Regions from separate parts of the Streptomyces sp. WMMC500 genome, predicted to be linked through region 3. Evidence: riboswitches for the same ligand, from Rfam matches in the RefSeq annotation. Region 3 holds a riboswitch; each other region holds the start of a gene.

Region 1 (4,773 bases), 2.0 Mb from region 3:
AGCGGGGGAAGGCGCTGCGGCCCGCGTACTCGGCTGCGTCGTCGAGGATCTCCTCGATGCGCAGGAGCTGGTTGTACTTGGCGACCCGCTCGGAGCGGGCGGGGGCGCCGGTCTTGATCTGGCCGCAGTTGGTGGCGACGGCCAGGTCGGCGATGGTGACGTCCTCGGTCTCGCCGGAGCGGTGGGACATCATGCACTTGAAGCCGCTGCGCTGGGCCAGCTCGACGGCGTCCAGGGTCTCGGTGAGCGACCCGATCTGGTTGACCTTGACCAGCAGCGCGTTCGCCGCGTTCTCGTCGATGCCGCGCTGCAGCCGCTCGGGGTTGGTGACGAAGAGGTCGTCGCCGACGATCTGGACCTTGTCGCCGAGGCGCTCGGTCAGCACGTGCCAGCCGGCCCAGTCGTCCTCGAACAGCGGGTCCTCGATGGACACCAGCGGGTAGTCCGCGACGAGCTGCTCGTAGTACTCGGTCATCTCGGCGGCGGAGCGGCTCTTGCCCTCGAAGACGTAGGCGCCGTCCTTGTAGAACTCCGAGGCGGCGACGTCGAGCGCGAGGGCGACGTCCTGGCCCGCGGTGTAGCCGGCCTTCTGGATCGCCTCGACGATGAGGTCCAGCGCGTCCCGGTTGGAGTCGAGGTTCGGCGCGAAGCCGCCCTCGTCGCCGAGGCCCGTGGACAGGCCGCGCTCCTTGAGGACGGCCTTGAGCTGGTGGTAGATCTCCGCGCCGCAGCGTACGGCCTCGGAGAACGACTCGGCGCCGATCGGCGCGATCATGAACTCCTGGATGTCGACGTTGGAGTCCGCGTGGCTGCCGCCGTTGAGGATGTTCATCATCGGCACGGGCAGCACGTGCGCGTTGGGGCCGCCGAGGTAGCGGAACAGCGGCAGGTCGGAAGCCTCGGAGGCGGCGTGCGCGACGGCGAGCGAGACGCCGAGGATGGCGTTGGCGCCCAGCGACGACTTGTCGGGGGTGGCGTCGAGGTCGAACATCGCCTGGTCGATGAGGCGCTGCTCGGTGGCGTCGTAGCCGACGAGCTCGGGGCCGATCTGCTCGATGACGGCGAGCACGGCCTTCTCGACGCCCTTCCCGCCGTAGCGGGCCTTGTCCCCGTCCCTCAGCTCCAGGGCCTCGAAGGCGCCGGTGGAGGCGCCGGACGGTACGGCAGCACGGCCGGTGCTGCCGTCGTCGAGGCCGACCTCGACCTCGACCGTGGGGTTGCCGCGGGAGTCGAGAATCTCTCGGGCTACGACGACGTCGATGGACGGCACGGTGTCTCCTTCGGAGGGATTCGCTACGGGTTCCGCCCTGAGCCTAGCCGCCCCGGGTGACGGCCCCGGCGCGTACCCGGCCGCATTCCGCGGTACGAGACGGTTCGCGCCCGGAAAGGCCGGGAGAGGACGCGAGAGTGCAGGGAGGGTTCCGGAGCCGGGCCCGGGGTCACCGGGGCCGGCGGTGTGCGGCGTGGCCGTCCCGGCCGGCGCACCGGACGGGCCGGGACGGCCACGCCGCGCCGCACCGTGCCCCGGCGGCGTACGGGGCGACGGGTGCGGCGGTACGGGGCGCGGGCGGGCCGGCCGGTCTCGGTCCGGTGCGGCGGCCCGCGCCCCCGGCTAGCTCACCTTCAGCTTCTGGCCCGGCCGGATGAGGTCCGGGTCCCCGCCGATGACGGACTTGTTGTCCTCGTACAACTGCCGCCAGCTCTCCCCGCCGTGCCGCCGGGCGATGTCGTCGAGGGTGTCGCCCTCGCGGACCTCGTAGTAGAAGCCGCGGAAGACGGTGCGGGACTCCGGCTGCGTCTGCTCGCCGGCGCCGCGGGCCCCGGTGCCCTGCGGGGCCTCCTGCGGCGCCTGCTCCTGCGCCTGCGGGGCCGTCTCCGGCTGGGTCTGCGGTTGCGCCTCCTGTGGCGCCGGCGCGAGCTGCCCGGCGGGCGGGCCGCCGGCGGCCAGGCCCGCGCGAGAGCCGCAGGCGGGCCACGCGCCCGGGCCCTGCATGGACAGCAGCCGCTCGGCCACGGCGATCTGCTGCTGCTTCGACGCCAGGTCGGCGCGCGGGGCGTAGCTGCGGCCGCCGGCGGCCTCCCAGCTCGACTGGGAGAACTGGACACCGCCGAAATAGCCGTTCCCGGTATTCGTCGCCCACTCTCCTCCGGACTCGCAGGCGGCCACCCGTTCCCACGTATCGATGGGCTCCGCGGCAGCGTGCTGAGGGCCCAGCACGGGCAGCCCGATCGCGGTTCCCGTGGCGCCCACGAGAACGGCCATGCGGGAGTGTGTGCCCAGGCGTGCCTCTGCGGCGGGGCGGCGGTGCTTACCCGTTCCGGCAGGAAGAAGCATGATGCTCTTTTCTCACCGACGCCTGCGAGGTGAGCTGTCGGGTGCGGGCTGTGAGTGCCCGGCCGTACGTCGAGCGTGCGGCTTGACCCCAAGCCGTCCGGTCCGCCTTCTCGTTGGACCGGAGCGGCGCTTACCGTGGGTCCCCCGCTCCTGTCAGCGGTGCTTCATGCACAGGTGGCCCGGGTGAACGCCGACAGGATTCGGCGTGAGGCGATCACCGGGGCTCGCGTTGGCGAGCGATGTGACGGTAAGCACATAGGCGTGTGCGATTCAAAGACCCCGGAAAGCGCCGCGCCCGGTTTTCCGTCCGTCAGGTAGCCCGGTCAGCCGATTACGTCAAATATGACTAATCCGCGCCGACTTCACCCGCCGACCGTTCAGTTCCCGCTCAATTCGAGTTCCTGACCAGGCTTGATGTTGTCGGGGTCCGCACCGAGGGAGTTCTTGTTGCCGTCGTACAATTCGGACCATCCGCCCGCCAGTGAATGCTCCGAGGCGATATCCGAGAGGGTGTCACCCGGTCGGACGGTATAACTGCCCTCGCCCGCCGCGGCTTCGCCGCCGGATCCGTCGCTCCCGCGGTTCCCGCTTCGCTGCCCCGTGTCGTCGCCGGGGATCTCCGCGATCCACTCGCGGCCGGTGTCGGGCACCTCGCTCGCGTCGGGCGACTGGGAGCTGCCGGGGGTCTCGACGGCCTCGCGCGGGGCCTCGGGGGCGGAGGGCGGGGTGTCGGACGGCGTGGGGGTCGCGGAGGCGTCCGGGGCGCGGTGCCGGCCGGTGCCCTCGGAGGCGCCGGTGGTGTCGGAGTCCCGGCCGGCCGACTCGCCGGACCCGCCGTCGCGCTCGTCCGGGTCCTGGGTGCCGCGGTGCTTGCCGCCGCCCTCGGTGCCCTTCTCGGCGTCGCGGTCGCCGTCCTCGGCGTCGCGCTTGTCCTCGCGGTCCGTACGCCGGTCCCCGTCCTTCTCCCCGCCCTGGGAGCCGTCCGTGGCGCCCGGGTCGGGGGCGAGGGTGGGCGGCGCCGTGGGGGGCAGCGGCAGCTCGGCGCCGGGGTCGACCTCCGGCACCGCGTCGTCGCCGTCCAGCCCGGCGTCCTCGGCGCACTCCGGCCACGCCCTGTCGGCGCCCATGCCGGCGAGGATGCGCTCGGCGACCGTGATCTGCTGCGCCCGGCTGGCGAAGTCGGGCTGCGAGGCGAACTCCTCGCCGCCGTACTCCTGCCACATGTCCATCGTCAACTGCAGGCCGCCGTAGTACCCGTTGCCCTCGTCGGCGCTCCACAGCCCGCCGCTCTCGCACTCGGCGACCCGGTCCCACGTACCGGCGTCGGCGGCGCTCGCGCCGCTCGCCCCCAGCAGCGGCAGGGCGAGACCCGCCCCGGTCGCACCGGCGGCGACGACGAACGCGGGGGCCTGGCGGGGACGTCGGTGGCGTCCGTTACCCGAGCGCATGCGAGTGCCTTTCGTTCCCTGTGTGTTCGAGCCAGTGGCAGAACTTAATACCGAAGTACCTCCGATCACAAGTTGATCGCCTGAGAGTCACGGGCAGATCACAGAGAAGGGTCGAAGCGCACCGGCAGCGTCCGTAGACCGCGCATGATGAGCCCGCCGCGCCACCGCAGTTCGGACGTCTCGCCGGCCAGCCGCAGGTCGGGAAGGCGGCGCAGCAGGGTGCCCAGGGCGGTCTGCGCCTCCAGGCGGGCGAGGGGGGCGCCGAGGCAGTAGTGGATGCCGTGGCCGTAGCCGAGGTGGGGGTTGTCACGGCGGGACAGGTCCAGGGTGTCGGGGTCGGCGAACCGGGCGGGGTCGCGGTCGGCGGCGGCCAGCACGACGAGCACGGGGTCGCCCACGGCGACGCGCTGCCCGCCGATCTCCAGCGGCTCGGTGGCGTACCGCCACGTCGCCAGCTCCACCGGGCCGTCGTAGCGCAGGAGTTCCTCCACGGCCGTGGGCAGCAGCGCGGGCTCGGCGGCCAGCAGGGCGCGCTGGGCGGGATGGGTGAGGAGGGCGTAGGTGCCGTTGCCGATGAGGTTGACGGTGGTCTCGAAGCCGGCGAACAGCAGGATGAACGCCATGGCGGCGGCCTCGTTCTCCGTCAGCTTCTCGCCCTCGTCGGAGGCGCGGATGAGGCCGGAGATGAGGTCGTCGTCCGCGGCGTCGCCGGCGCGAAGCGCCGCGCGCTTCCGGTGGATCAGCTCGGCGAGGTAGGCGCGCATCTTCTTCACCGCGCGCGCGACGCCGCCGCGGGGGCCCTTGCCGTGGTTCCGGGGGTCCGGGCGGCGTCCCCCGGAAAAATGCAGCATGGCGCCCGCCCAGTCGCGGAAGTCGTCCTGGTCCTCGGCGGGTACGCCCAGCAGGTCGCAGATGGCGTAGATCGGCAGCGGGAAGGCGAACTCGTGGATGAGGTCGGCCTCGCCGCGGTCCGCGAAGCCGTCGATGAGG
Region 2 (4,773 bases), 720 kb from region 3:
CCAACGGCGAGATCGCCGCGGAACTGCAGCTCAGCCACGAGACGGTGAAGACGTTCGTGTCCCGCATCCTCACGAAACTCGATCTGCGGGACCGCGTCCAGGCCGTGGTCTACGCGTACCGCCAGGGGCTGGTGACCTGAGTGGCACGGGCCTCACCGGGCCCGGGCCCCGGCGGCCGGCCGGGCGCCCGCGGCACCGCTCGGGTCACCGCCCTGGGCACCGCCCGCGGCCCGGGTGATGTTGCGGGCCATGCCGCCGAAGACGATGTTGTGGAACGGGAACACCGACCACCAGTAGGCGTGGCCGAGTAGCCCGCGGGGGTGGAACAGCGCGCGCTGCCGGTAGCGGGTGCGTCCGTCGACGTCCTGCTCGGCGTACATCTCCAGCCACGCCAGCCCCGGCATCCGCATCTCCGCCCGGAGCCGCAGCAGGTGCCCGGGCTCGATCTCCTCGACGCGCCAGAAGTCCAGCGAGTCGCCGACCCGCAGCCGCTCGGCGTCGCGCCGGCCGCGGCGCAGGCCGACGCCGCCGGCGAACCGGTCGAGCCGGCCCCTGACCGCCCAGGCGAGGGGGAAGGAGTACCAGCCGTTCTCGCCGCCGATGCCCTCGATCACCTTCCACAGCCGTTCCGGGGACACGCCGACGGAAAGCTGCCGGTCGTCCTCGTACAGGCTGCCGCCCGCCCAGTCGGGGTCGGTGGGCAGCGGGTCGCTGGGGGCGCCGGGCACGGCGGCGGACGACCAGCGGGTGGGCACGCGGGCTTCGCCCACCCGGCGCAGCGCCAGGGCCAGCGCCTCGTCGAAGGACAGCGGCCGGCCGGGGAGGTCGGGCACGTACCGGGCGATGTCGTGCTCCTGGCAGACGACCTCGTGGCGCAGCGACTCCGTGAGGGGCCGGGCGATGGCGGCGGGCACGGGGGTGACGAGCCCGATCCAGTGGCTGGACAACCCCGGCGTGAGCACCGGCACCGGCACGACGAGCCGCTTCCGCAGCCCGGCCGTCTCGGCGTACCTGCTCATCATCTGCCGGTAGCTCACGATGTCGGGACCGCCGATGTCGAAGGCCCGGTCCACGTCCCGCGGCATGGTGGCGGAGCCGACCAGATAGCGCAGCACGTCGCGGACGCCGATGGGCTGGATGCGGGTGTGCACCCATCTGGGGGTGACCATGACCGGCAACCGCTCGGTCAGATAGCGCAGCATCTCGAACGAGGCCGACCCGGAACCGATCACGATGGCCGCCCGCAGCACGGTGGCGGGCACGGGCCCGTCCAGGAAGATCCGCCCGACCTCGGCGCGGGAACGCAGGTGCGGGGAGAGCTCCCGCTCCGGTACGCCCCGGGGCGTGAGCCCGCCGAGGTACACGATCCGGCGCACGCCCGCGGCGTGCGCCTGCCGGGCGAAGACATGCGCGGCGCGCCGGTCGGTCTCCTCGAACCCGGCACCGGAGCCGAGGGCGTGCACCAGGTAGTACGCGACGTCGATCCCGCGCATCGCCGCCGCCGTCGACTCCTCGTCCGTGACGTCCCCGCGCACGACCTCGGCTTCGCCGGCCCAGGGGTGGTCGCGGAGCTTGTCGGGTGAACGGGCCAGACACCGCACGCGGTGGCCGGCCTCCAGCAGCTCCGGCACCAGACGCCCGCCGAGGTACCCGGACGCCCCGGTGACCAGGCAGGTCAGCGGGGCCCGGGCAGGCTGACGCTCACGGCCGTCAGGACGAGGGCTCGACACCACTCCATGGTCACGGCGGCCGGGGTGCCGCGCGACCGCACGGGTCTTCCGGGGGACCCGGGGCCTTCCTATGGGAGCCAGTCATGTCGGCCGATCATGACGCGCAGTGCTCTTTGTCAGAGCGGAGGGGGCAAATCAGCGCTTGCCCGGGTCCGGCGGCTGCGCCAGGTCAACTCCCCGCGACGCGGAGTCAATTATTCCGCGAGAACGCGCGACAACCTTGTCATCGAACACACGATCCCCCTAGCGTGCTGCCCGTTCGAGAGGCGAACATCCGCTGCGCGCCGGACCGCCGAATCCTGCCCCCGGCGCCGCGGGCCCTGCCATCAGCTCTCACCGCCGGGCAGGAGCGGGGGACCCACGGGTCCGGCCACCGCCGGACCACGCCGTCCCTCAGGACGGCTCGGGGTGAGGCCCGCCGAAGCCGGCGGCCGGGCATCTCCAGCCCGAACCCGACAGCTCACCTCGCAGGCGTCCGGAGAAAGAGGCCCGTCAGATGTCATCACCTCACGGCCGCCACCGAGCGCGCCGCGCCCCCAGCGGCGCCCGCAAGCTCGCCACCCGCGCCTCGGCGGCGGGCGCCACCCTCGCGCTGCCCGTCATCGGCGCGTCCACCGCCTTCGCCGGGGAAGACACCACGTACATCGTCGCCTCGGGCGACACCCTCTCCGTCATAGCAGCGGAGCAGGACGTCGACGGCGGCTGGAAGACGCTGTACGAGAACAACAGATCCGTCATCGGCGACGACCCGGACCTGATCGCCCCCGGCATGGAACTCTCCCTCGACGGCCCCGCCGCCGGCTCAGCCGGCGGATCCGCCACCGACGCCGACAACGCCTCGTACGGCACCGACACCGCCGCGGACGAGCCGACCGCCGTCATGCCCGTCGACGGCAGCACCCCGACGGCGGGCTACGAGGCGTCCGGCGCGCACTGGGAGAACGGCCACACCGGCCAGGACTGGTCGGTGCCCGTGGGCACGACGGTCAAGGCCGCGGCCAAGGGAACCGTCGTCGAGGCCGGCTGGGACGAGTCCTTCGGCTACCAGATCGTCATCAAGCACGGCGACCAGGACTACACCCACTACGCCCACCTCTCCCAGATCGACGTCTCCGTGGGCGCCACCACGGGCATGGGCGAGGCCATCGCCAAGTCCGGCGCCACCGGCAACGTCACGGGCCCGCACCTGCACTTCGAGGTCCGCACGACACCGGAGTACGGCTCGGCGAAAGACCCGGTCGCCTGGCTGAAAAACCACGGCGTGACCGTCTCGAACCCCGCCTGACCCCCACCACCCGCCCCGTGTGCCCCGTCCACCCCCGGCCGGGGCACACGGCCGATCAGCCGCAGTGTCCCAGCCGCCCCAGAACCCCCCGGCGCTGCAGGTCCCGGATGCGCACGGCCACGGGCCGAGTTGGCCGTGGCCAGCAGTTCGGTTGGGCCGCGCACGGGCAGGCACGGCGACGAAGTCGTGACTGCTCACGTGGCCGTGCAGTCCTGCGGTGCGCAGGAGGAGAGCGCCGAACAAGTCGTCATCTCAGGTGGTTGGGTGCGTGGCGATCCGGAATCGTTCAGCTACTCGGCGACGCTCGTGATGAACGTGTTGATCTCGGCGGTGAGGTTGCGCATGCCCTCCCCCGCTGCGTGCACCGTGGTGGTCTCGAACTGCCATTCCTCCGAGGGTGCCCGGTCGTGGATCCCCCAGGTCAGTCTGACGTGGCCACCAGCGTGGTGTTCCGCCGAGAGAGTCAGGTCGTAGCAGAGGGAGTGCCACGTGCGCGCTCCCTTCCAGCCCCGGAAGTCCTCGGCAAGTGAGGCGAGGAAGGTGTCGAGACCGTCGCCGTCCCAGGTCTCCACCGTGGTCTCGACACTTCCCCAGGGTCCGCGGGCCCTGATGAGGAAGTCGAGTGTCAGTTCGTCCTCGTACCGCCGGGTTGGCTCCGAGAGGAGCAGGCGTGCCGGCCCGGAGTCCCCCACCTGGACCACGGGGCGGCCTGAATCGTCGTAGTCGATCACGCGATCAGGTTAGAAGACCGGGTTCGGCAGCCGTCGTGCTGCCGGCTGGGCCGCATCGGACGTAGCCGCTGAGGTCACGCTCACCTGGGACCACGACGGCATCGCCCCGATCGCCAGACCGAGCGCATCGCCGACGCCACCACCCAGGACGAGATCGACGCGCGCGTCTTCGCCATCGTCACCGACTTCTTTCCGTGCTGAGTGGCGATCTTCCTGCACTGCCCGGCAGTCGCCTTGAACTTCGCCAGCCTCTTCGGGTCCGCATGGAGCTTCTGCCAAACCTCCCGTCCGCTCCCCGGAAGCGGCGGTGTAGCAGCGCACCGCCGCGTACTCCGCCGCGAGCACCGCGACCCCGCTGCCGTGGCAGCAGCTCGGTGACGTCGTTGTGGTGGCCGCCGATGAGGGCAACCGCAAGTGGGGTGCCGTGCCCGTCGGTGATCAGGGTGGCGCTTGGCCCCGGTCCGGCCCCGGTCGACCGGCGACGGCCCGGTGTGGCTCCACCTTTGAGGGGCCGAATTTGGCTGCTATCCACCACCGCCCGCGACCAGTCCATCGTGCGGCAGCATTCAGCTCCGCGAGGAGCCCGCGGCAGACGTTCCCGGGGAATGTCGCTGAACAGCACAGAGGGGATCCCGCACAGCACCTTCCGGTCCCGTATCGGTCTACGGCCTGGATGGCGAAATCGGCGCTCCCGCCGTGGCAGCAGCGGTTCGATCCGCACCCCACAGCACATCCGACACGATTCCCCGCAGCGGCCCGGCCTCCGGGCTCGACGCGCCCTGCCGTCACTCCACGGTCGCATCCCCCATCAGCCCGGCGGTGGAGCGTGGTTCAGTCCTCGGAGTGACTCGTCGCGCGGCTACCGCTGCGATCGTCCTTGCTGGAGAGATCAGCCACCAGCCTGTCGAAACCAAGGAGTCACATGCAGCCCCTCTTGCACGTCGAGGACGCGGCTGCGGCTGGGGCCGGCCGGCTCCGGTCGGCATGGCGGGCAGCCCACGAGCCCGTCGCCGGTGTCTCCCGTCGG
Region 3 (4,773 bases):
GCGCGGCTGCGGATGTACGACGCCGGGTTGCGGCCGCTCAGCCAGGTGCCCTTCACCGCGCCCAACGGCCGGCGGATACGGGTGGACTTCTTCTTCCCGGTGGCGGGGCTCGTCGTGGAGATCGAGGGGTACGGCTTCCACGGCAGCCGGTCCGCTCATCTGGCCGACGTCGAGCGCTTCAACGACCTGGGGCGCTGTCCCGACGTCCGGCGGATGCTGCGGTTCGCCGCGAGCGACGTCTTCGAGCGGCCCCAGCGGATGCTCCACACGATCCGCGCCGCCCTGGGCGAGATCGCCGCCGGGGGCAGTACGTCCACCGGCGCTGCTGCCGCGTGAGCCGCTGAGCCGGGCGCGGCACGGCGTCTCACGGGGTTTTCAGGGCCGCGTGGCAGGGTGGCGCCATGGACGCCTACGTCAGGAACATCGTGCTCGACTGCGCCGACGCCCGCGAGCTTGCCGACTTCTACACGCGGTTGCTCGGCATGCGGGTCATTCGCGACGACTGGATGGTGATCGCCAAGGACGAGGACAGCTTTCCACGGCTGGCATTCGAGGAGGTGCCGGGCTACCGGCCGCCGCTCTGGCCCGACTTCGAGCGCGCGTATCCCCAGCAGATGCACATCTGCTTCGGCGTCGACGACTCGGCCGCGGCGGGCGAGCTGGCGCTGCGGCTCGGGGCCACGCGGCTCTCCGAAGAAGGCGGGAGCTGCCCGGTGTTCGCCGACCCGGCCGGGCATCCGTTCTGTCTCTGCGGTCCCGGGGAGTAGGTCCCGGGAAAAGGCCGACGGCCCTGGTGTCGGGGGGTCGGCCACCAGGGCCGCCGGCGGTCTCGGTGCGCGCCCGGACGCCACGGGGGAAGGTGCGTACGGGCACGCCGGAGACGTGGGGAAGGGGTTTATGGGGGCTTGCGGTCCGTCGGGCGGGCGGGGTGATCCCGGCCCGCAAGGCCGGGCTGCCGGGCCCGCCGCCCGGTCAGACCGGGGCGCCGTTGTTGCGCAGCCAGGCGAGCGGGTCCACTGCGTCCCCGCCGCCGGGTCGGACCTCCAGGTGCAGGTGCGGGCCGGTGACGTTGCCCGTGGCGCCCACGCGCCCGATGACGTCGGCGGTCGTGACCTCGCCGGAGGACTGGATGATGGAGGACAGGTGGCAGTACCAGATCTCGGTGCCGTCCTCGAGCGTGAGGACGATGCGGTAGCCGTACGAGCCGGCCCAGCCGGCCTCGGTGATGGTGCCGCCGTGCACGGCCTTGACCGGGGTGCCGGTGGAGGCGGCGAAGTCCTGGCCCGTGTGGCCCGCGGCCCACATGTCGCCGGACTCGCCGAACGTCGAGGTGAGGGTGTAGTTGGCGAGGGGGGCGACGTAGCTCGCGGCGAGCTTGGCGAGGCGCTCGGCCTCCGCCTTGCGGCGGGCCTCCTCTTCCGCCTTGCGGCGGCGCTCCTCCTCGATACGGCGCTGGCGCTCCTCTTCCGCCGCCTTCGCCTCGGCGGCCTCCTCGGCCGCCTGCTTGGCGGCCTCGGCCTCGGCGGCGGCGCGGGCCGCAGCGTCGGCCTCCGCCTGCTGCTGGTCGGCCTGCTGAAGGATGCGCGCCCGCAGGGCCTCGCCGGAGTCGGCGGCCGGGGTCGCGGTGCCGGAGCCGGTGTCGCTGGCGTAGCTGACCTGGGTGAGCGGTGCGGTGGTGACGACGGTGTCGTCGGAGACGGGCTCTTCCTTGCTCGGTATCAGCTCGCCGACGCCCGGCAGGCTCTCCGCGTCCGGGAGTTGGGCGCTGATCTCGCTCGTGACGGCGTCGACCTGGTCGGGCATGGATATCGCGACCGGCGGCTTCTCCTGCGCCGTGGCCATGCTGCCCGCGCCGACGGCGGCGAAGACGCCTACGCCGAGTACGGCGCCGCTGCGCGCCATGCTGCCGCCGCGCTGCCGGGGGAGGCGCCGGCGGCCGCGGGAGGGAAGGCCGTCCTCGGGGAAGACTTCGTCGACCGGCTCTTCGGCGGCGTAGACCGGTTCTCCGGCGGCGTAGACCGGCTCTTCGGCGGCGTAGCCGACCGGCGCGTATCCCTCGGGGGCGCTGCCGGCGGGCGCATAGCCGTCGTAGCCGTAATCGTCATAGCCATGGCCGTAGCCAGGCCCAGGCCTGTAGGACGCCACGAAGGCGTACTCCTTTCCTTCCTTCTCGCCTACCGGGTTAGCTGACGGGTTCGGAGCAGGAAGGTCTCCTACGGGCCGCCTCCTCGCGGAGGTTGGCCCGATTCACCCCAAGGTGGTGGTTCCCCGGTTCCCTAGGTGTTGCCGTTGCTGCAGTTGTTTCGCGTGCGGGATTCGGCGACGGCGCACGGTGCCGCCTCTTGCGGCGGCAGTGACGACCGCGCTGCGTTACCGCACGCTAGCGGACGACGGCGTTCGATTCCAAGTCGTTCCCGTTATTCAGTTGTGCTTTGCCGCGGACGATCCGGGCATGTACCAGCGGAAACGGACAACTTGACGCGCCGGCTACACGGAGTGAGGTCCGGTCGTTAGCTGATCGTGCATCAGTTGTTATGCGGAGGGGCGCTGTTCCACTACGGAGCGTGTGCATGCGAGGGCGGGGCCGGCGGCGTGCCGGACGGGGTACGGGAGCGGGCGAGGGAGAACAGCGCCATGTCGTCCGCGACCCGTCCGCCGGTGTAGCGGGTCACGTCGTCCAGGAGAGTGTCCAGCACCTCATGCGGGCCGTCGAAGACCTGACCGCCCAGCCGGGTCAGCGGGTCGTAGAAGACGCCCGCCTTGTTCCGCGCCTCCGTCACGCCGTCGGTGAACAGGACGAGGGCGGAGCCCGGCGGGAACGGCACCTCCAGCAGCTCGTCCGGCCACGTGCCCAGTTCGCCCATGCCCAGCGGCAGCGCGTGCTCGCGCGGGTGCAGCATGCGCGCCGCGCCGTCGGCACCCAGCAGCATGGGTGCCGGATGGCCGCGGTTGAGCAGCCGCAGCCTGCCGCAGTCGCGGTCGACCTGCGCCAGCACCGCCGTCGTGAACCCCTCCACCCGGTCGAGACCGCTGCGCCCCGTCTCCTGGCGCTGCAGCGCGCGCTCCAGCCGCCGCGCCACCCCGGCGAGCCCCGGCTCCTCCTCGGCCGCCTCCCGGAAGGCGCCGATGACGACGGCCACGGACTCCACCGCCTCCAGCCCCTTGCCGCGTACGTCGCCGACGATGCAGCGCACGCCGTACGGGCTCTCCTGCACGGCGTAGAGGTCCCCGCCGATCCGGGCGTCGGCGTCGGCGGCCCGGTAGCGGGCGGCGACCAGAAGGGGGCCGAAGCCGGCCGGCGGGTTCGGCAGCACGGCGCGCTGGGCGGCGACGGCGACGTGGCGGGCGGAGGTCAGCCGCCGGTAGTTGCGCATGATCAGGACGTTCATGCCGATGGCCAGGCCGCCGATCACGCACTGCGAGATCATCTCGATGATGGACTCGCTGTAGTCCGCCGTGCCGTTGCCGATCTCCAGCACGACGTTGACGATGATCGCGATCACGGCGGTGAGCACGGTCGCGCGCAGCGACAGCAGCCCCGCGGCGACCAGCGGCGCGGACTCGAAGAACGGGGACGAGGTCAGGCCCTCCGGCGTGACCCAGTAGAACACCGCACCGATGAGGATCAGCATCGCCGGCAGCCAGCGCAGCGCCCATCCCACGCGCCGCTCGCCGGTGCTGGCCACGTCGGCCCGCGAGGGCGGCCGGGCCGGCAGCTCCAGCGCCGGGCTGTCGTCGCGGTCGGCGGGGCCTTCGGCGTACGGGCCGGCCTTCTTCCGGAACAGGCGGCGCCCGCCCCCGTCCGTACCGCCGCTGCCCCGCCGGTCGCCGCGCCGCCGGCCGCCGCCACGCCGGTCGCCGCCCAGCCGGTCGCCGCCCTGCCCGCCGTCCTCCCGCACCGGCTGCACCTGCCCTCTCCTGCGCTTGCCTTCCTGCGCTGCCCTTCCTGTGCGGCCGACACGCGGGCCCTTGCCGTCGTCCCCTCAGGTTTCCGCGTCCCGGGCAGGACGGCGACCGGGCGGGGCCAGGCGGGTTACGGACCGGGTGACGGGCGGGAGCCCAGGCTGGGGACGGAGGGGAGACGGAAGGAGGACGGCGGGCAGGGCAGAGGCACGACCGGCGGACACCGGCCCTGCCCCCGGCCCCCGGCGTCAGACGAGCCGTACGGGGAAGGACTCCAGGTCGTTCTGCGTCAGCACCGGCAGGTTACGGATCTCCGCCAACGGCACCGCCGGCCGCAGCTCCGGGAACCGGGCGAAGAGCGCCGGCAGCGCCACCGCCGCCTCCAGCCGCGACAGCGCCGCGCCGGGACAGATGTGCGGCCCGTGCCCGAAGGTCATGTGCCGGATCGGCGTCGCCCGGGTCACGTCGAAGGCGTCCACGTCCGCCCCGTGGTGCCCGGCGTCGCGCCCGATCGCGCGGTACGAGATGACGACGCCCTCGCCCTTCTCGATCACCGTGCCGGCGATCTCGATGTCCTCCGTCGCGAACCGCATCAGCAGGTGGGTCACGGGCGGGTCGTAGCGCAGCGCCTCCTCGATCGCCGTCTCCCACGTCACCTTCCCCTCCCGGACCATGCCGAGCTGCTCGGGGTGGGTCAGCAGCCCGCGCACGGTGGTGAGCAGGAGCGTGATCGTGGTCTCGTGCCCGGCCGCGATCATCGACTTCAGGTTGCCGACGACCTCTTCCTCGGTCAGCGGCTCACCGCCCTCGTCGGCGAGGATCAGCGCGCTGGTGAGGTCGTCGGCGGGGTTCGCGGTCTTCTGCCGCACC

What was found. A riboswitch is a leader RNA that binds a small molecule or an ion and turns the genes downstream of it on or off. The one in region 3 is predicted to bind cyclic di-AMP.
Region 1: another riboswitch for cyclic di-AMP. It lies ahead of O7599_RS25350 (transglycosylase family protein); the one in region 3 lies ahead of O7599_RS16325 (M23 family metallopeptidase).
Region 2: another riboswitch for cyclic di-AMP. It lies ahead of O7599_RS12910 (M23 family metallopeptidase); the one in region 3 lies ahead of O7599_RS16325 (M23 family metallopeptidase).

What each region holds. Positions count from the first base shown of each region.
Region 1 is NZ_CP114905.1:5,866,291-5,871,063, reverse strand. Features, by position in the region: gene eno (phosphopyruvate hydratase) at 1-1,270, opposite strand, end outside; gene O7599_RS25350 (transglycosylase family protein) at 1,613-2,263, opposite strand; cyclic di-AMP (ydaO/yuaA leader) riboswitch at 2,340-2,551, opposite strand; gene O7599_RS25345 (transglycosylase family protein) at 2,713-3,783, opposite strand; gene O7599_RS25340 (cytochrome P450) at 3,882-4,773, opposite strand, start outside.
Region 2 is NZ_CP114905.1:3,122,874-3,127,646, forward strand. Features, by position in the region: gene O7599_RS12900 (response regulator transcription factor) at 1-140, shown strand, start outside; gene O7599_RS12905 (SDR family oxidoreductase) at 153-1,730, opposite strand; cyclic di-AMP (ydaO/yuaA leader) riboswitch at 2,055-2,218, shown strand; gene O7599_RS12910 (M23 family metallopeptidase) at 2,227-3,015, shown strand; gene O7599_RS12915 (DUF6228 family protein) at 3,306-3,746, opposite strand; gene O7599_RS12920 (hypothetical protein) at 3,756-3,965, opposite strand; partial or broken gene O7599_RS12925 (IS5/IS1182 family transposase) at 4,108-4,498, opposite strand; gene O7599_RS12930 (hypothetical protein) at 4,669-4,773, shown strand, end outside.
Region 3 is NZ_CP114905.1:3,842,163-3,846,935, forward strand. Features, by position in the region: gene O7599_RS16315 (hypothetical protein) at 1-336, shown strand, start outside; gene O7599_RS16320 (VOC family protein) at 402-767, shown strand; gene O7599_RS16325 (M23 family metallopeptidase) at 973-2,145, opposite strand; cyclic di-AMP (ydaO/yuaA leader) riboswitch at 2,157-2,332, opposite strand; gene O7599_RS16330 (PP2C family protein-serine/threonine phosphatase) at 2,556-3,908, opposite strand; gene O7599_RS16335 (cytochrome P450) at 4,152-4,773, opposite strand, start outside.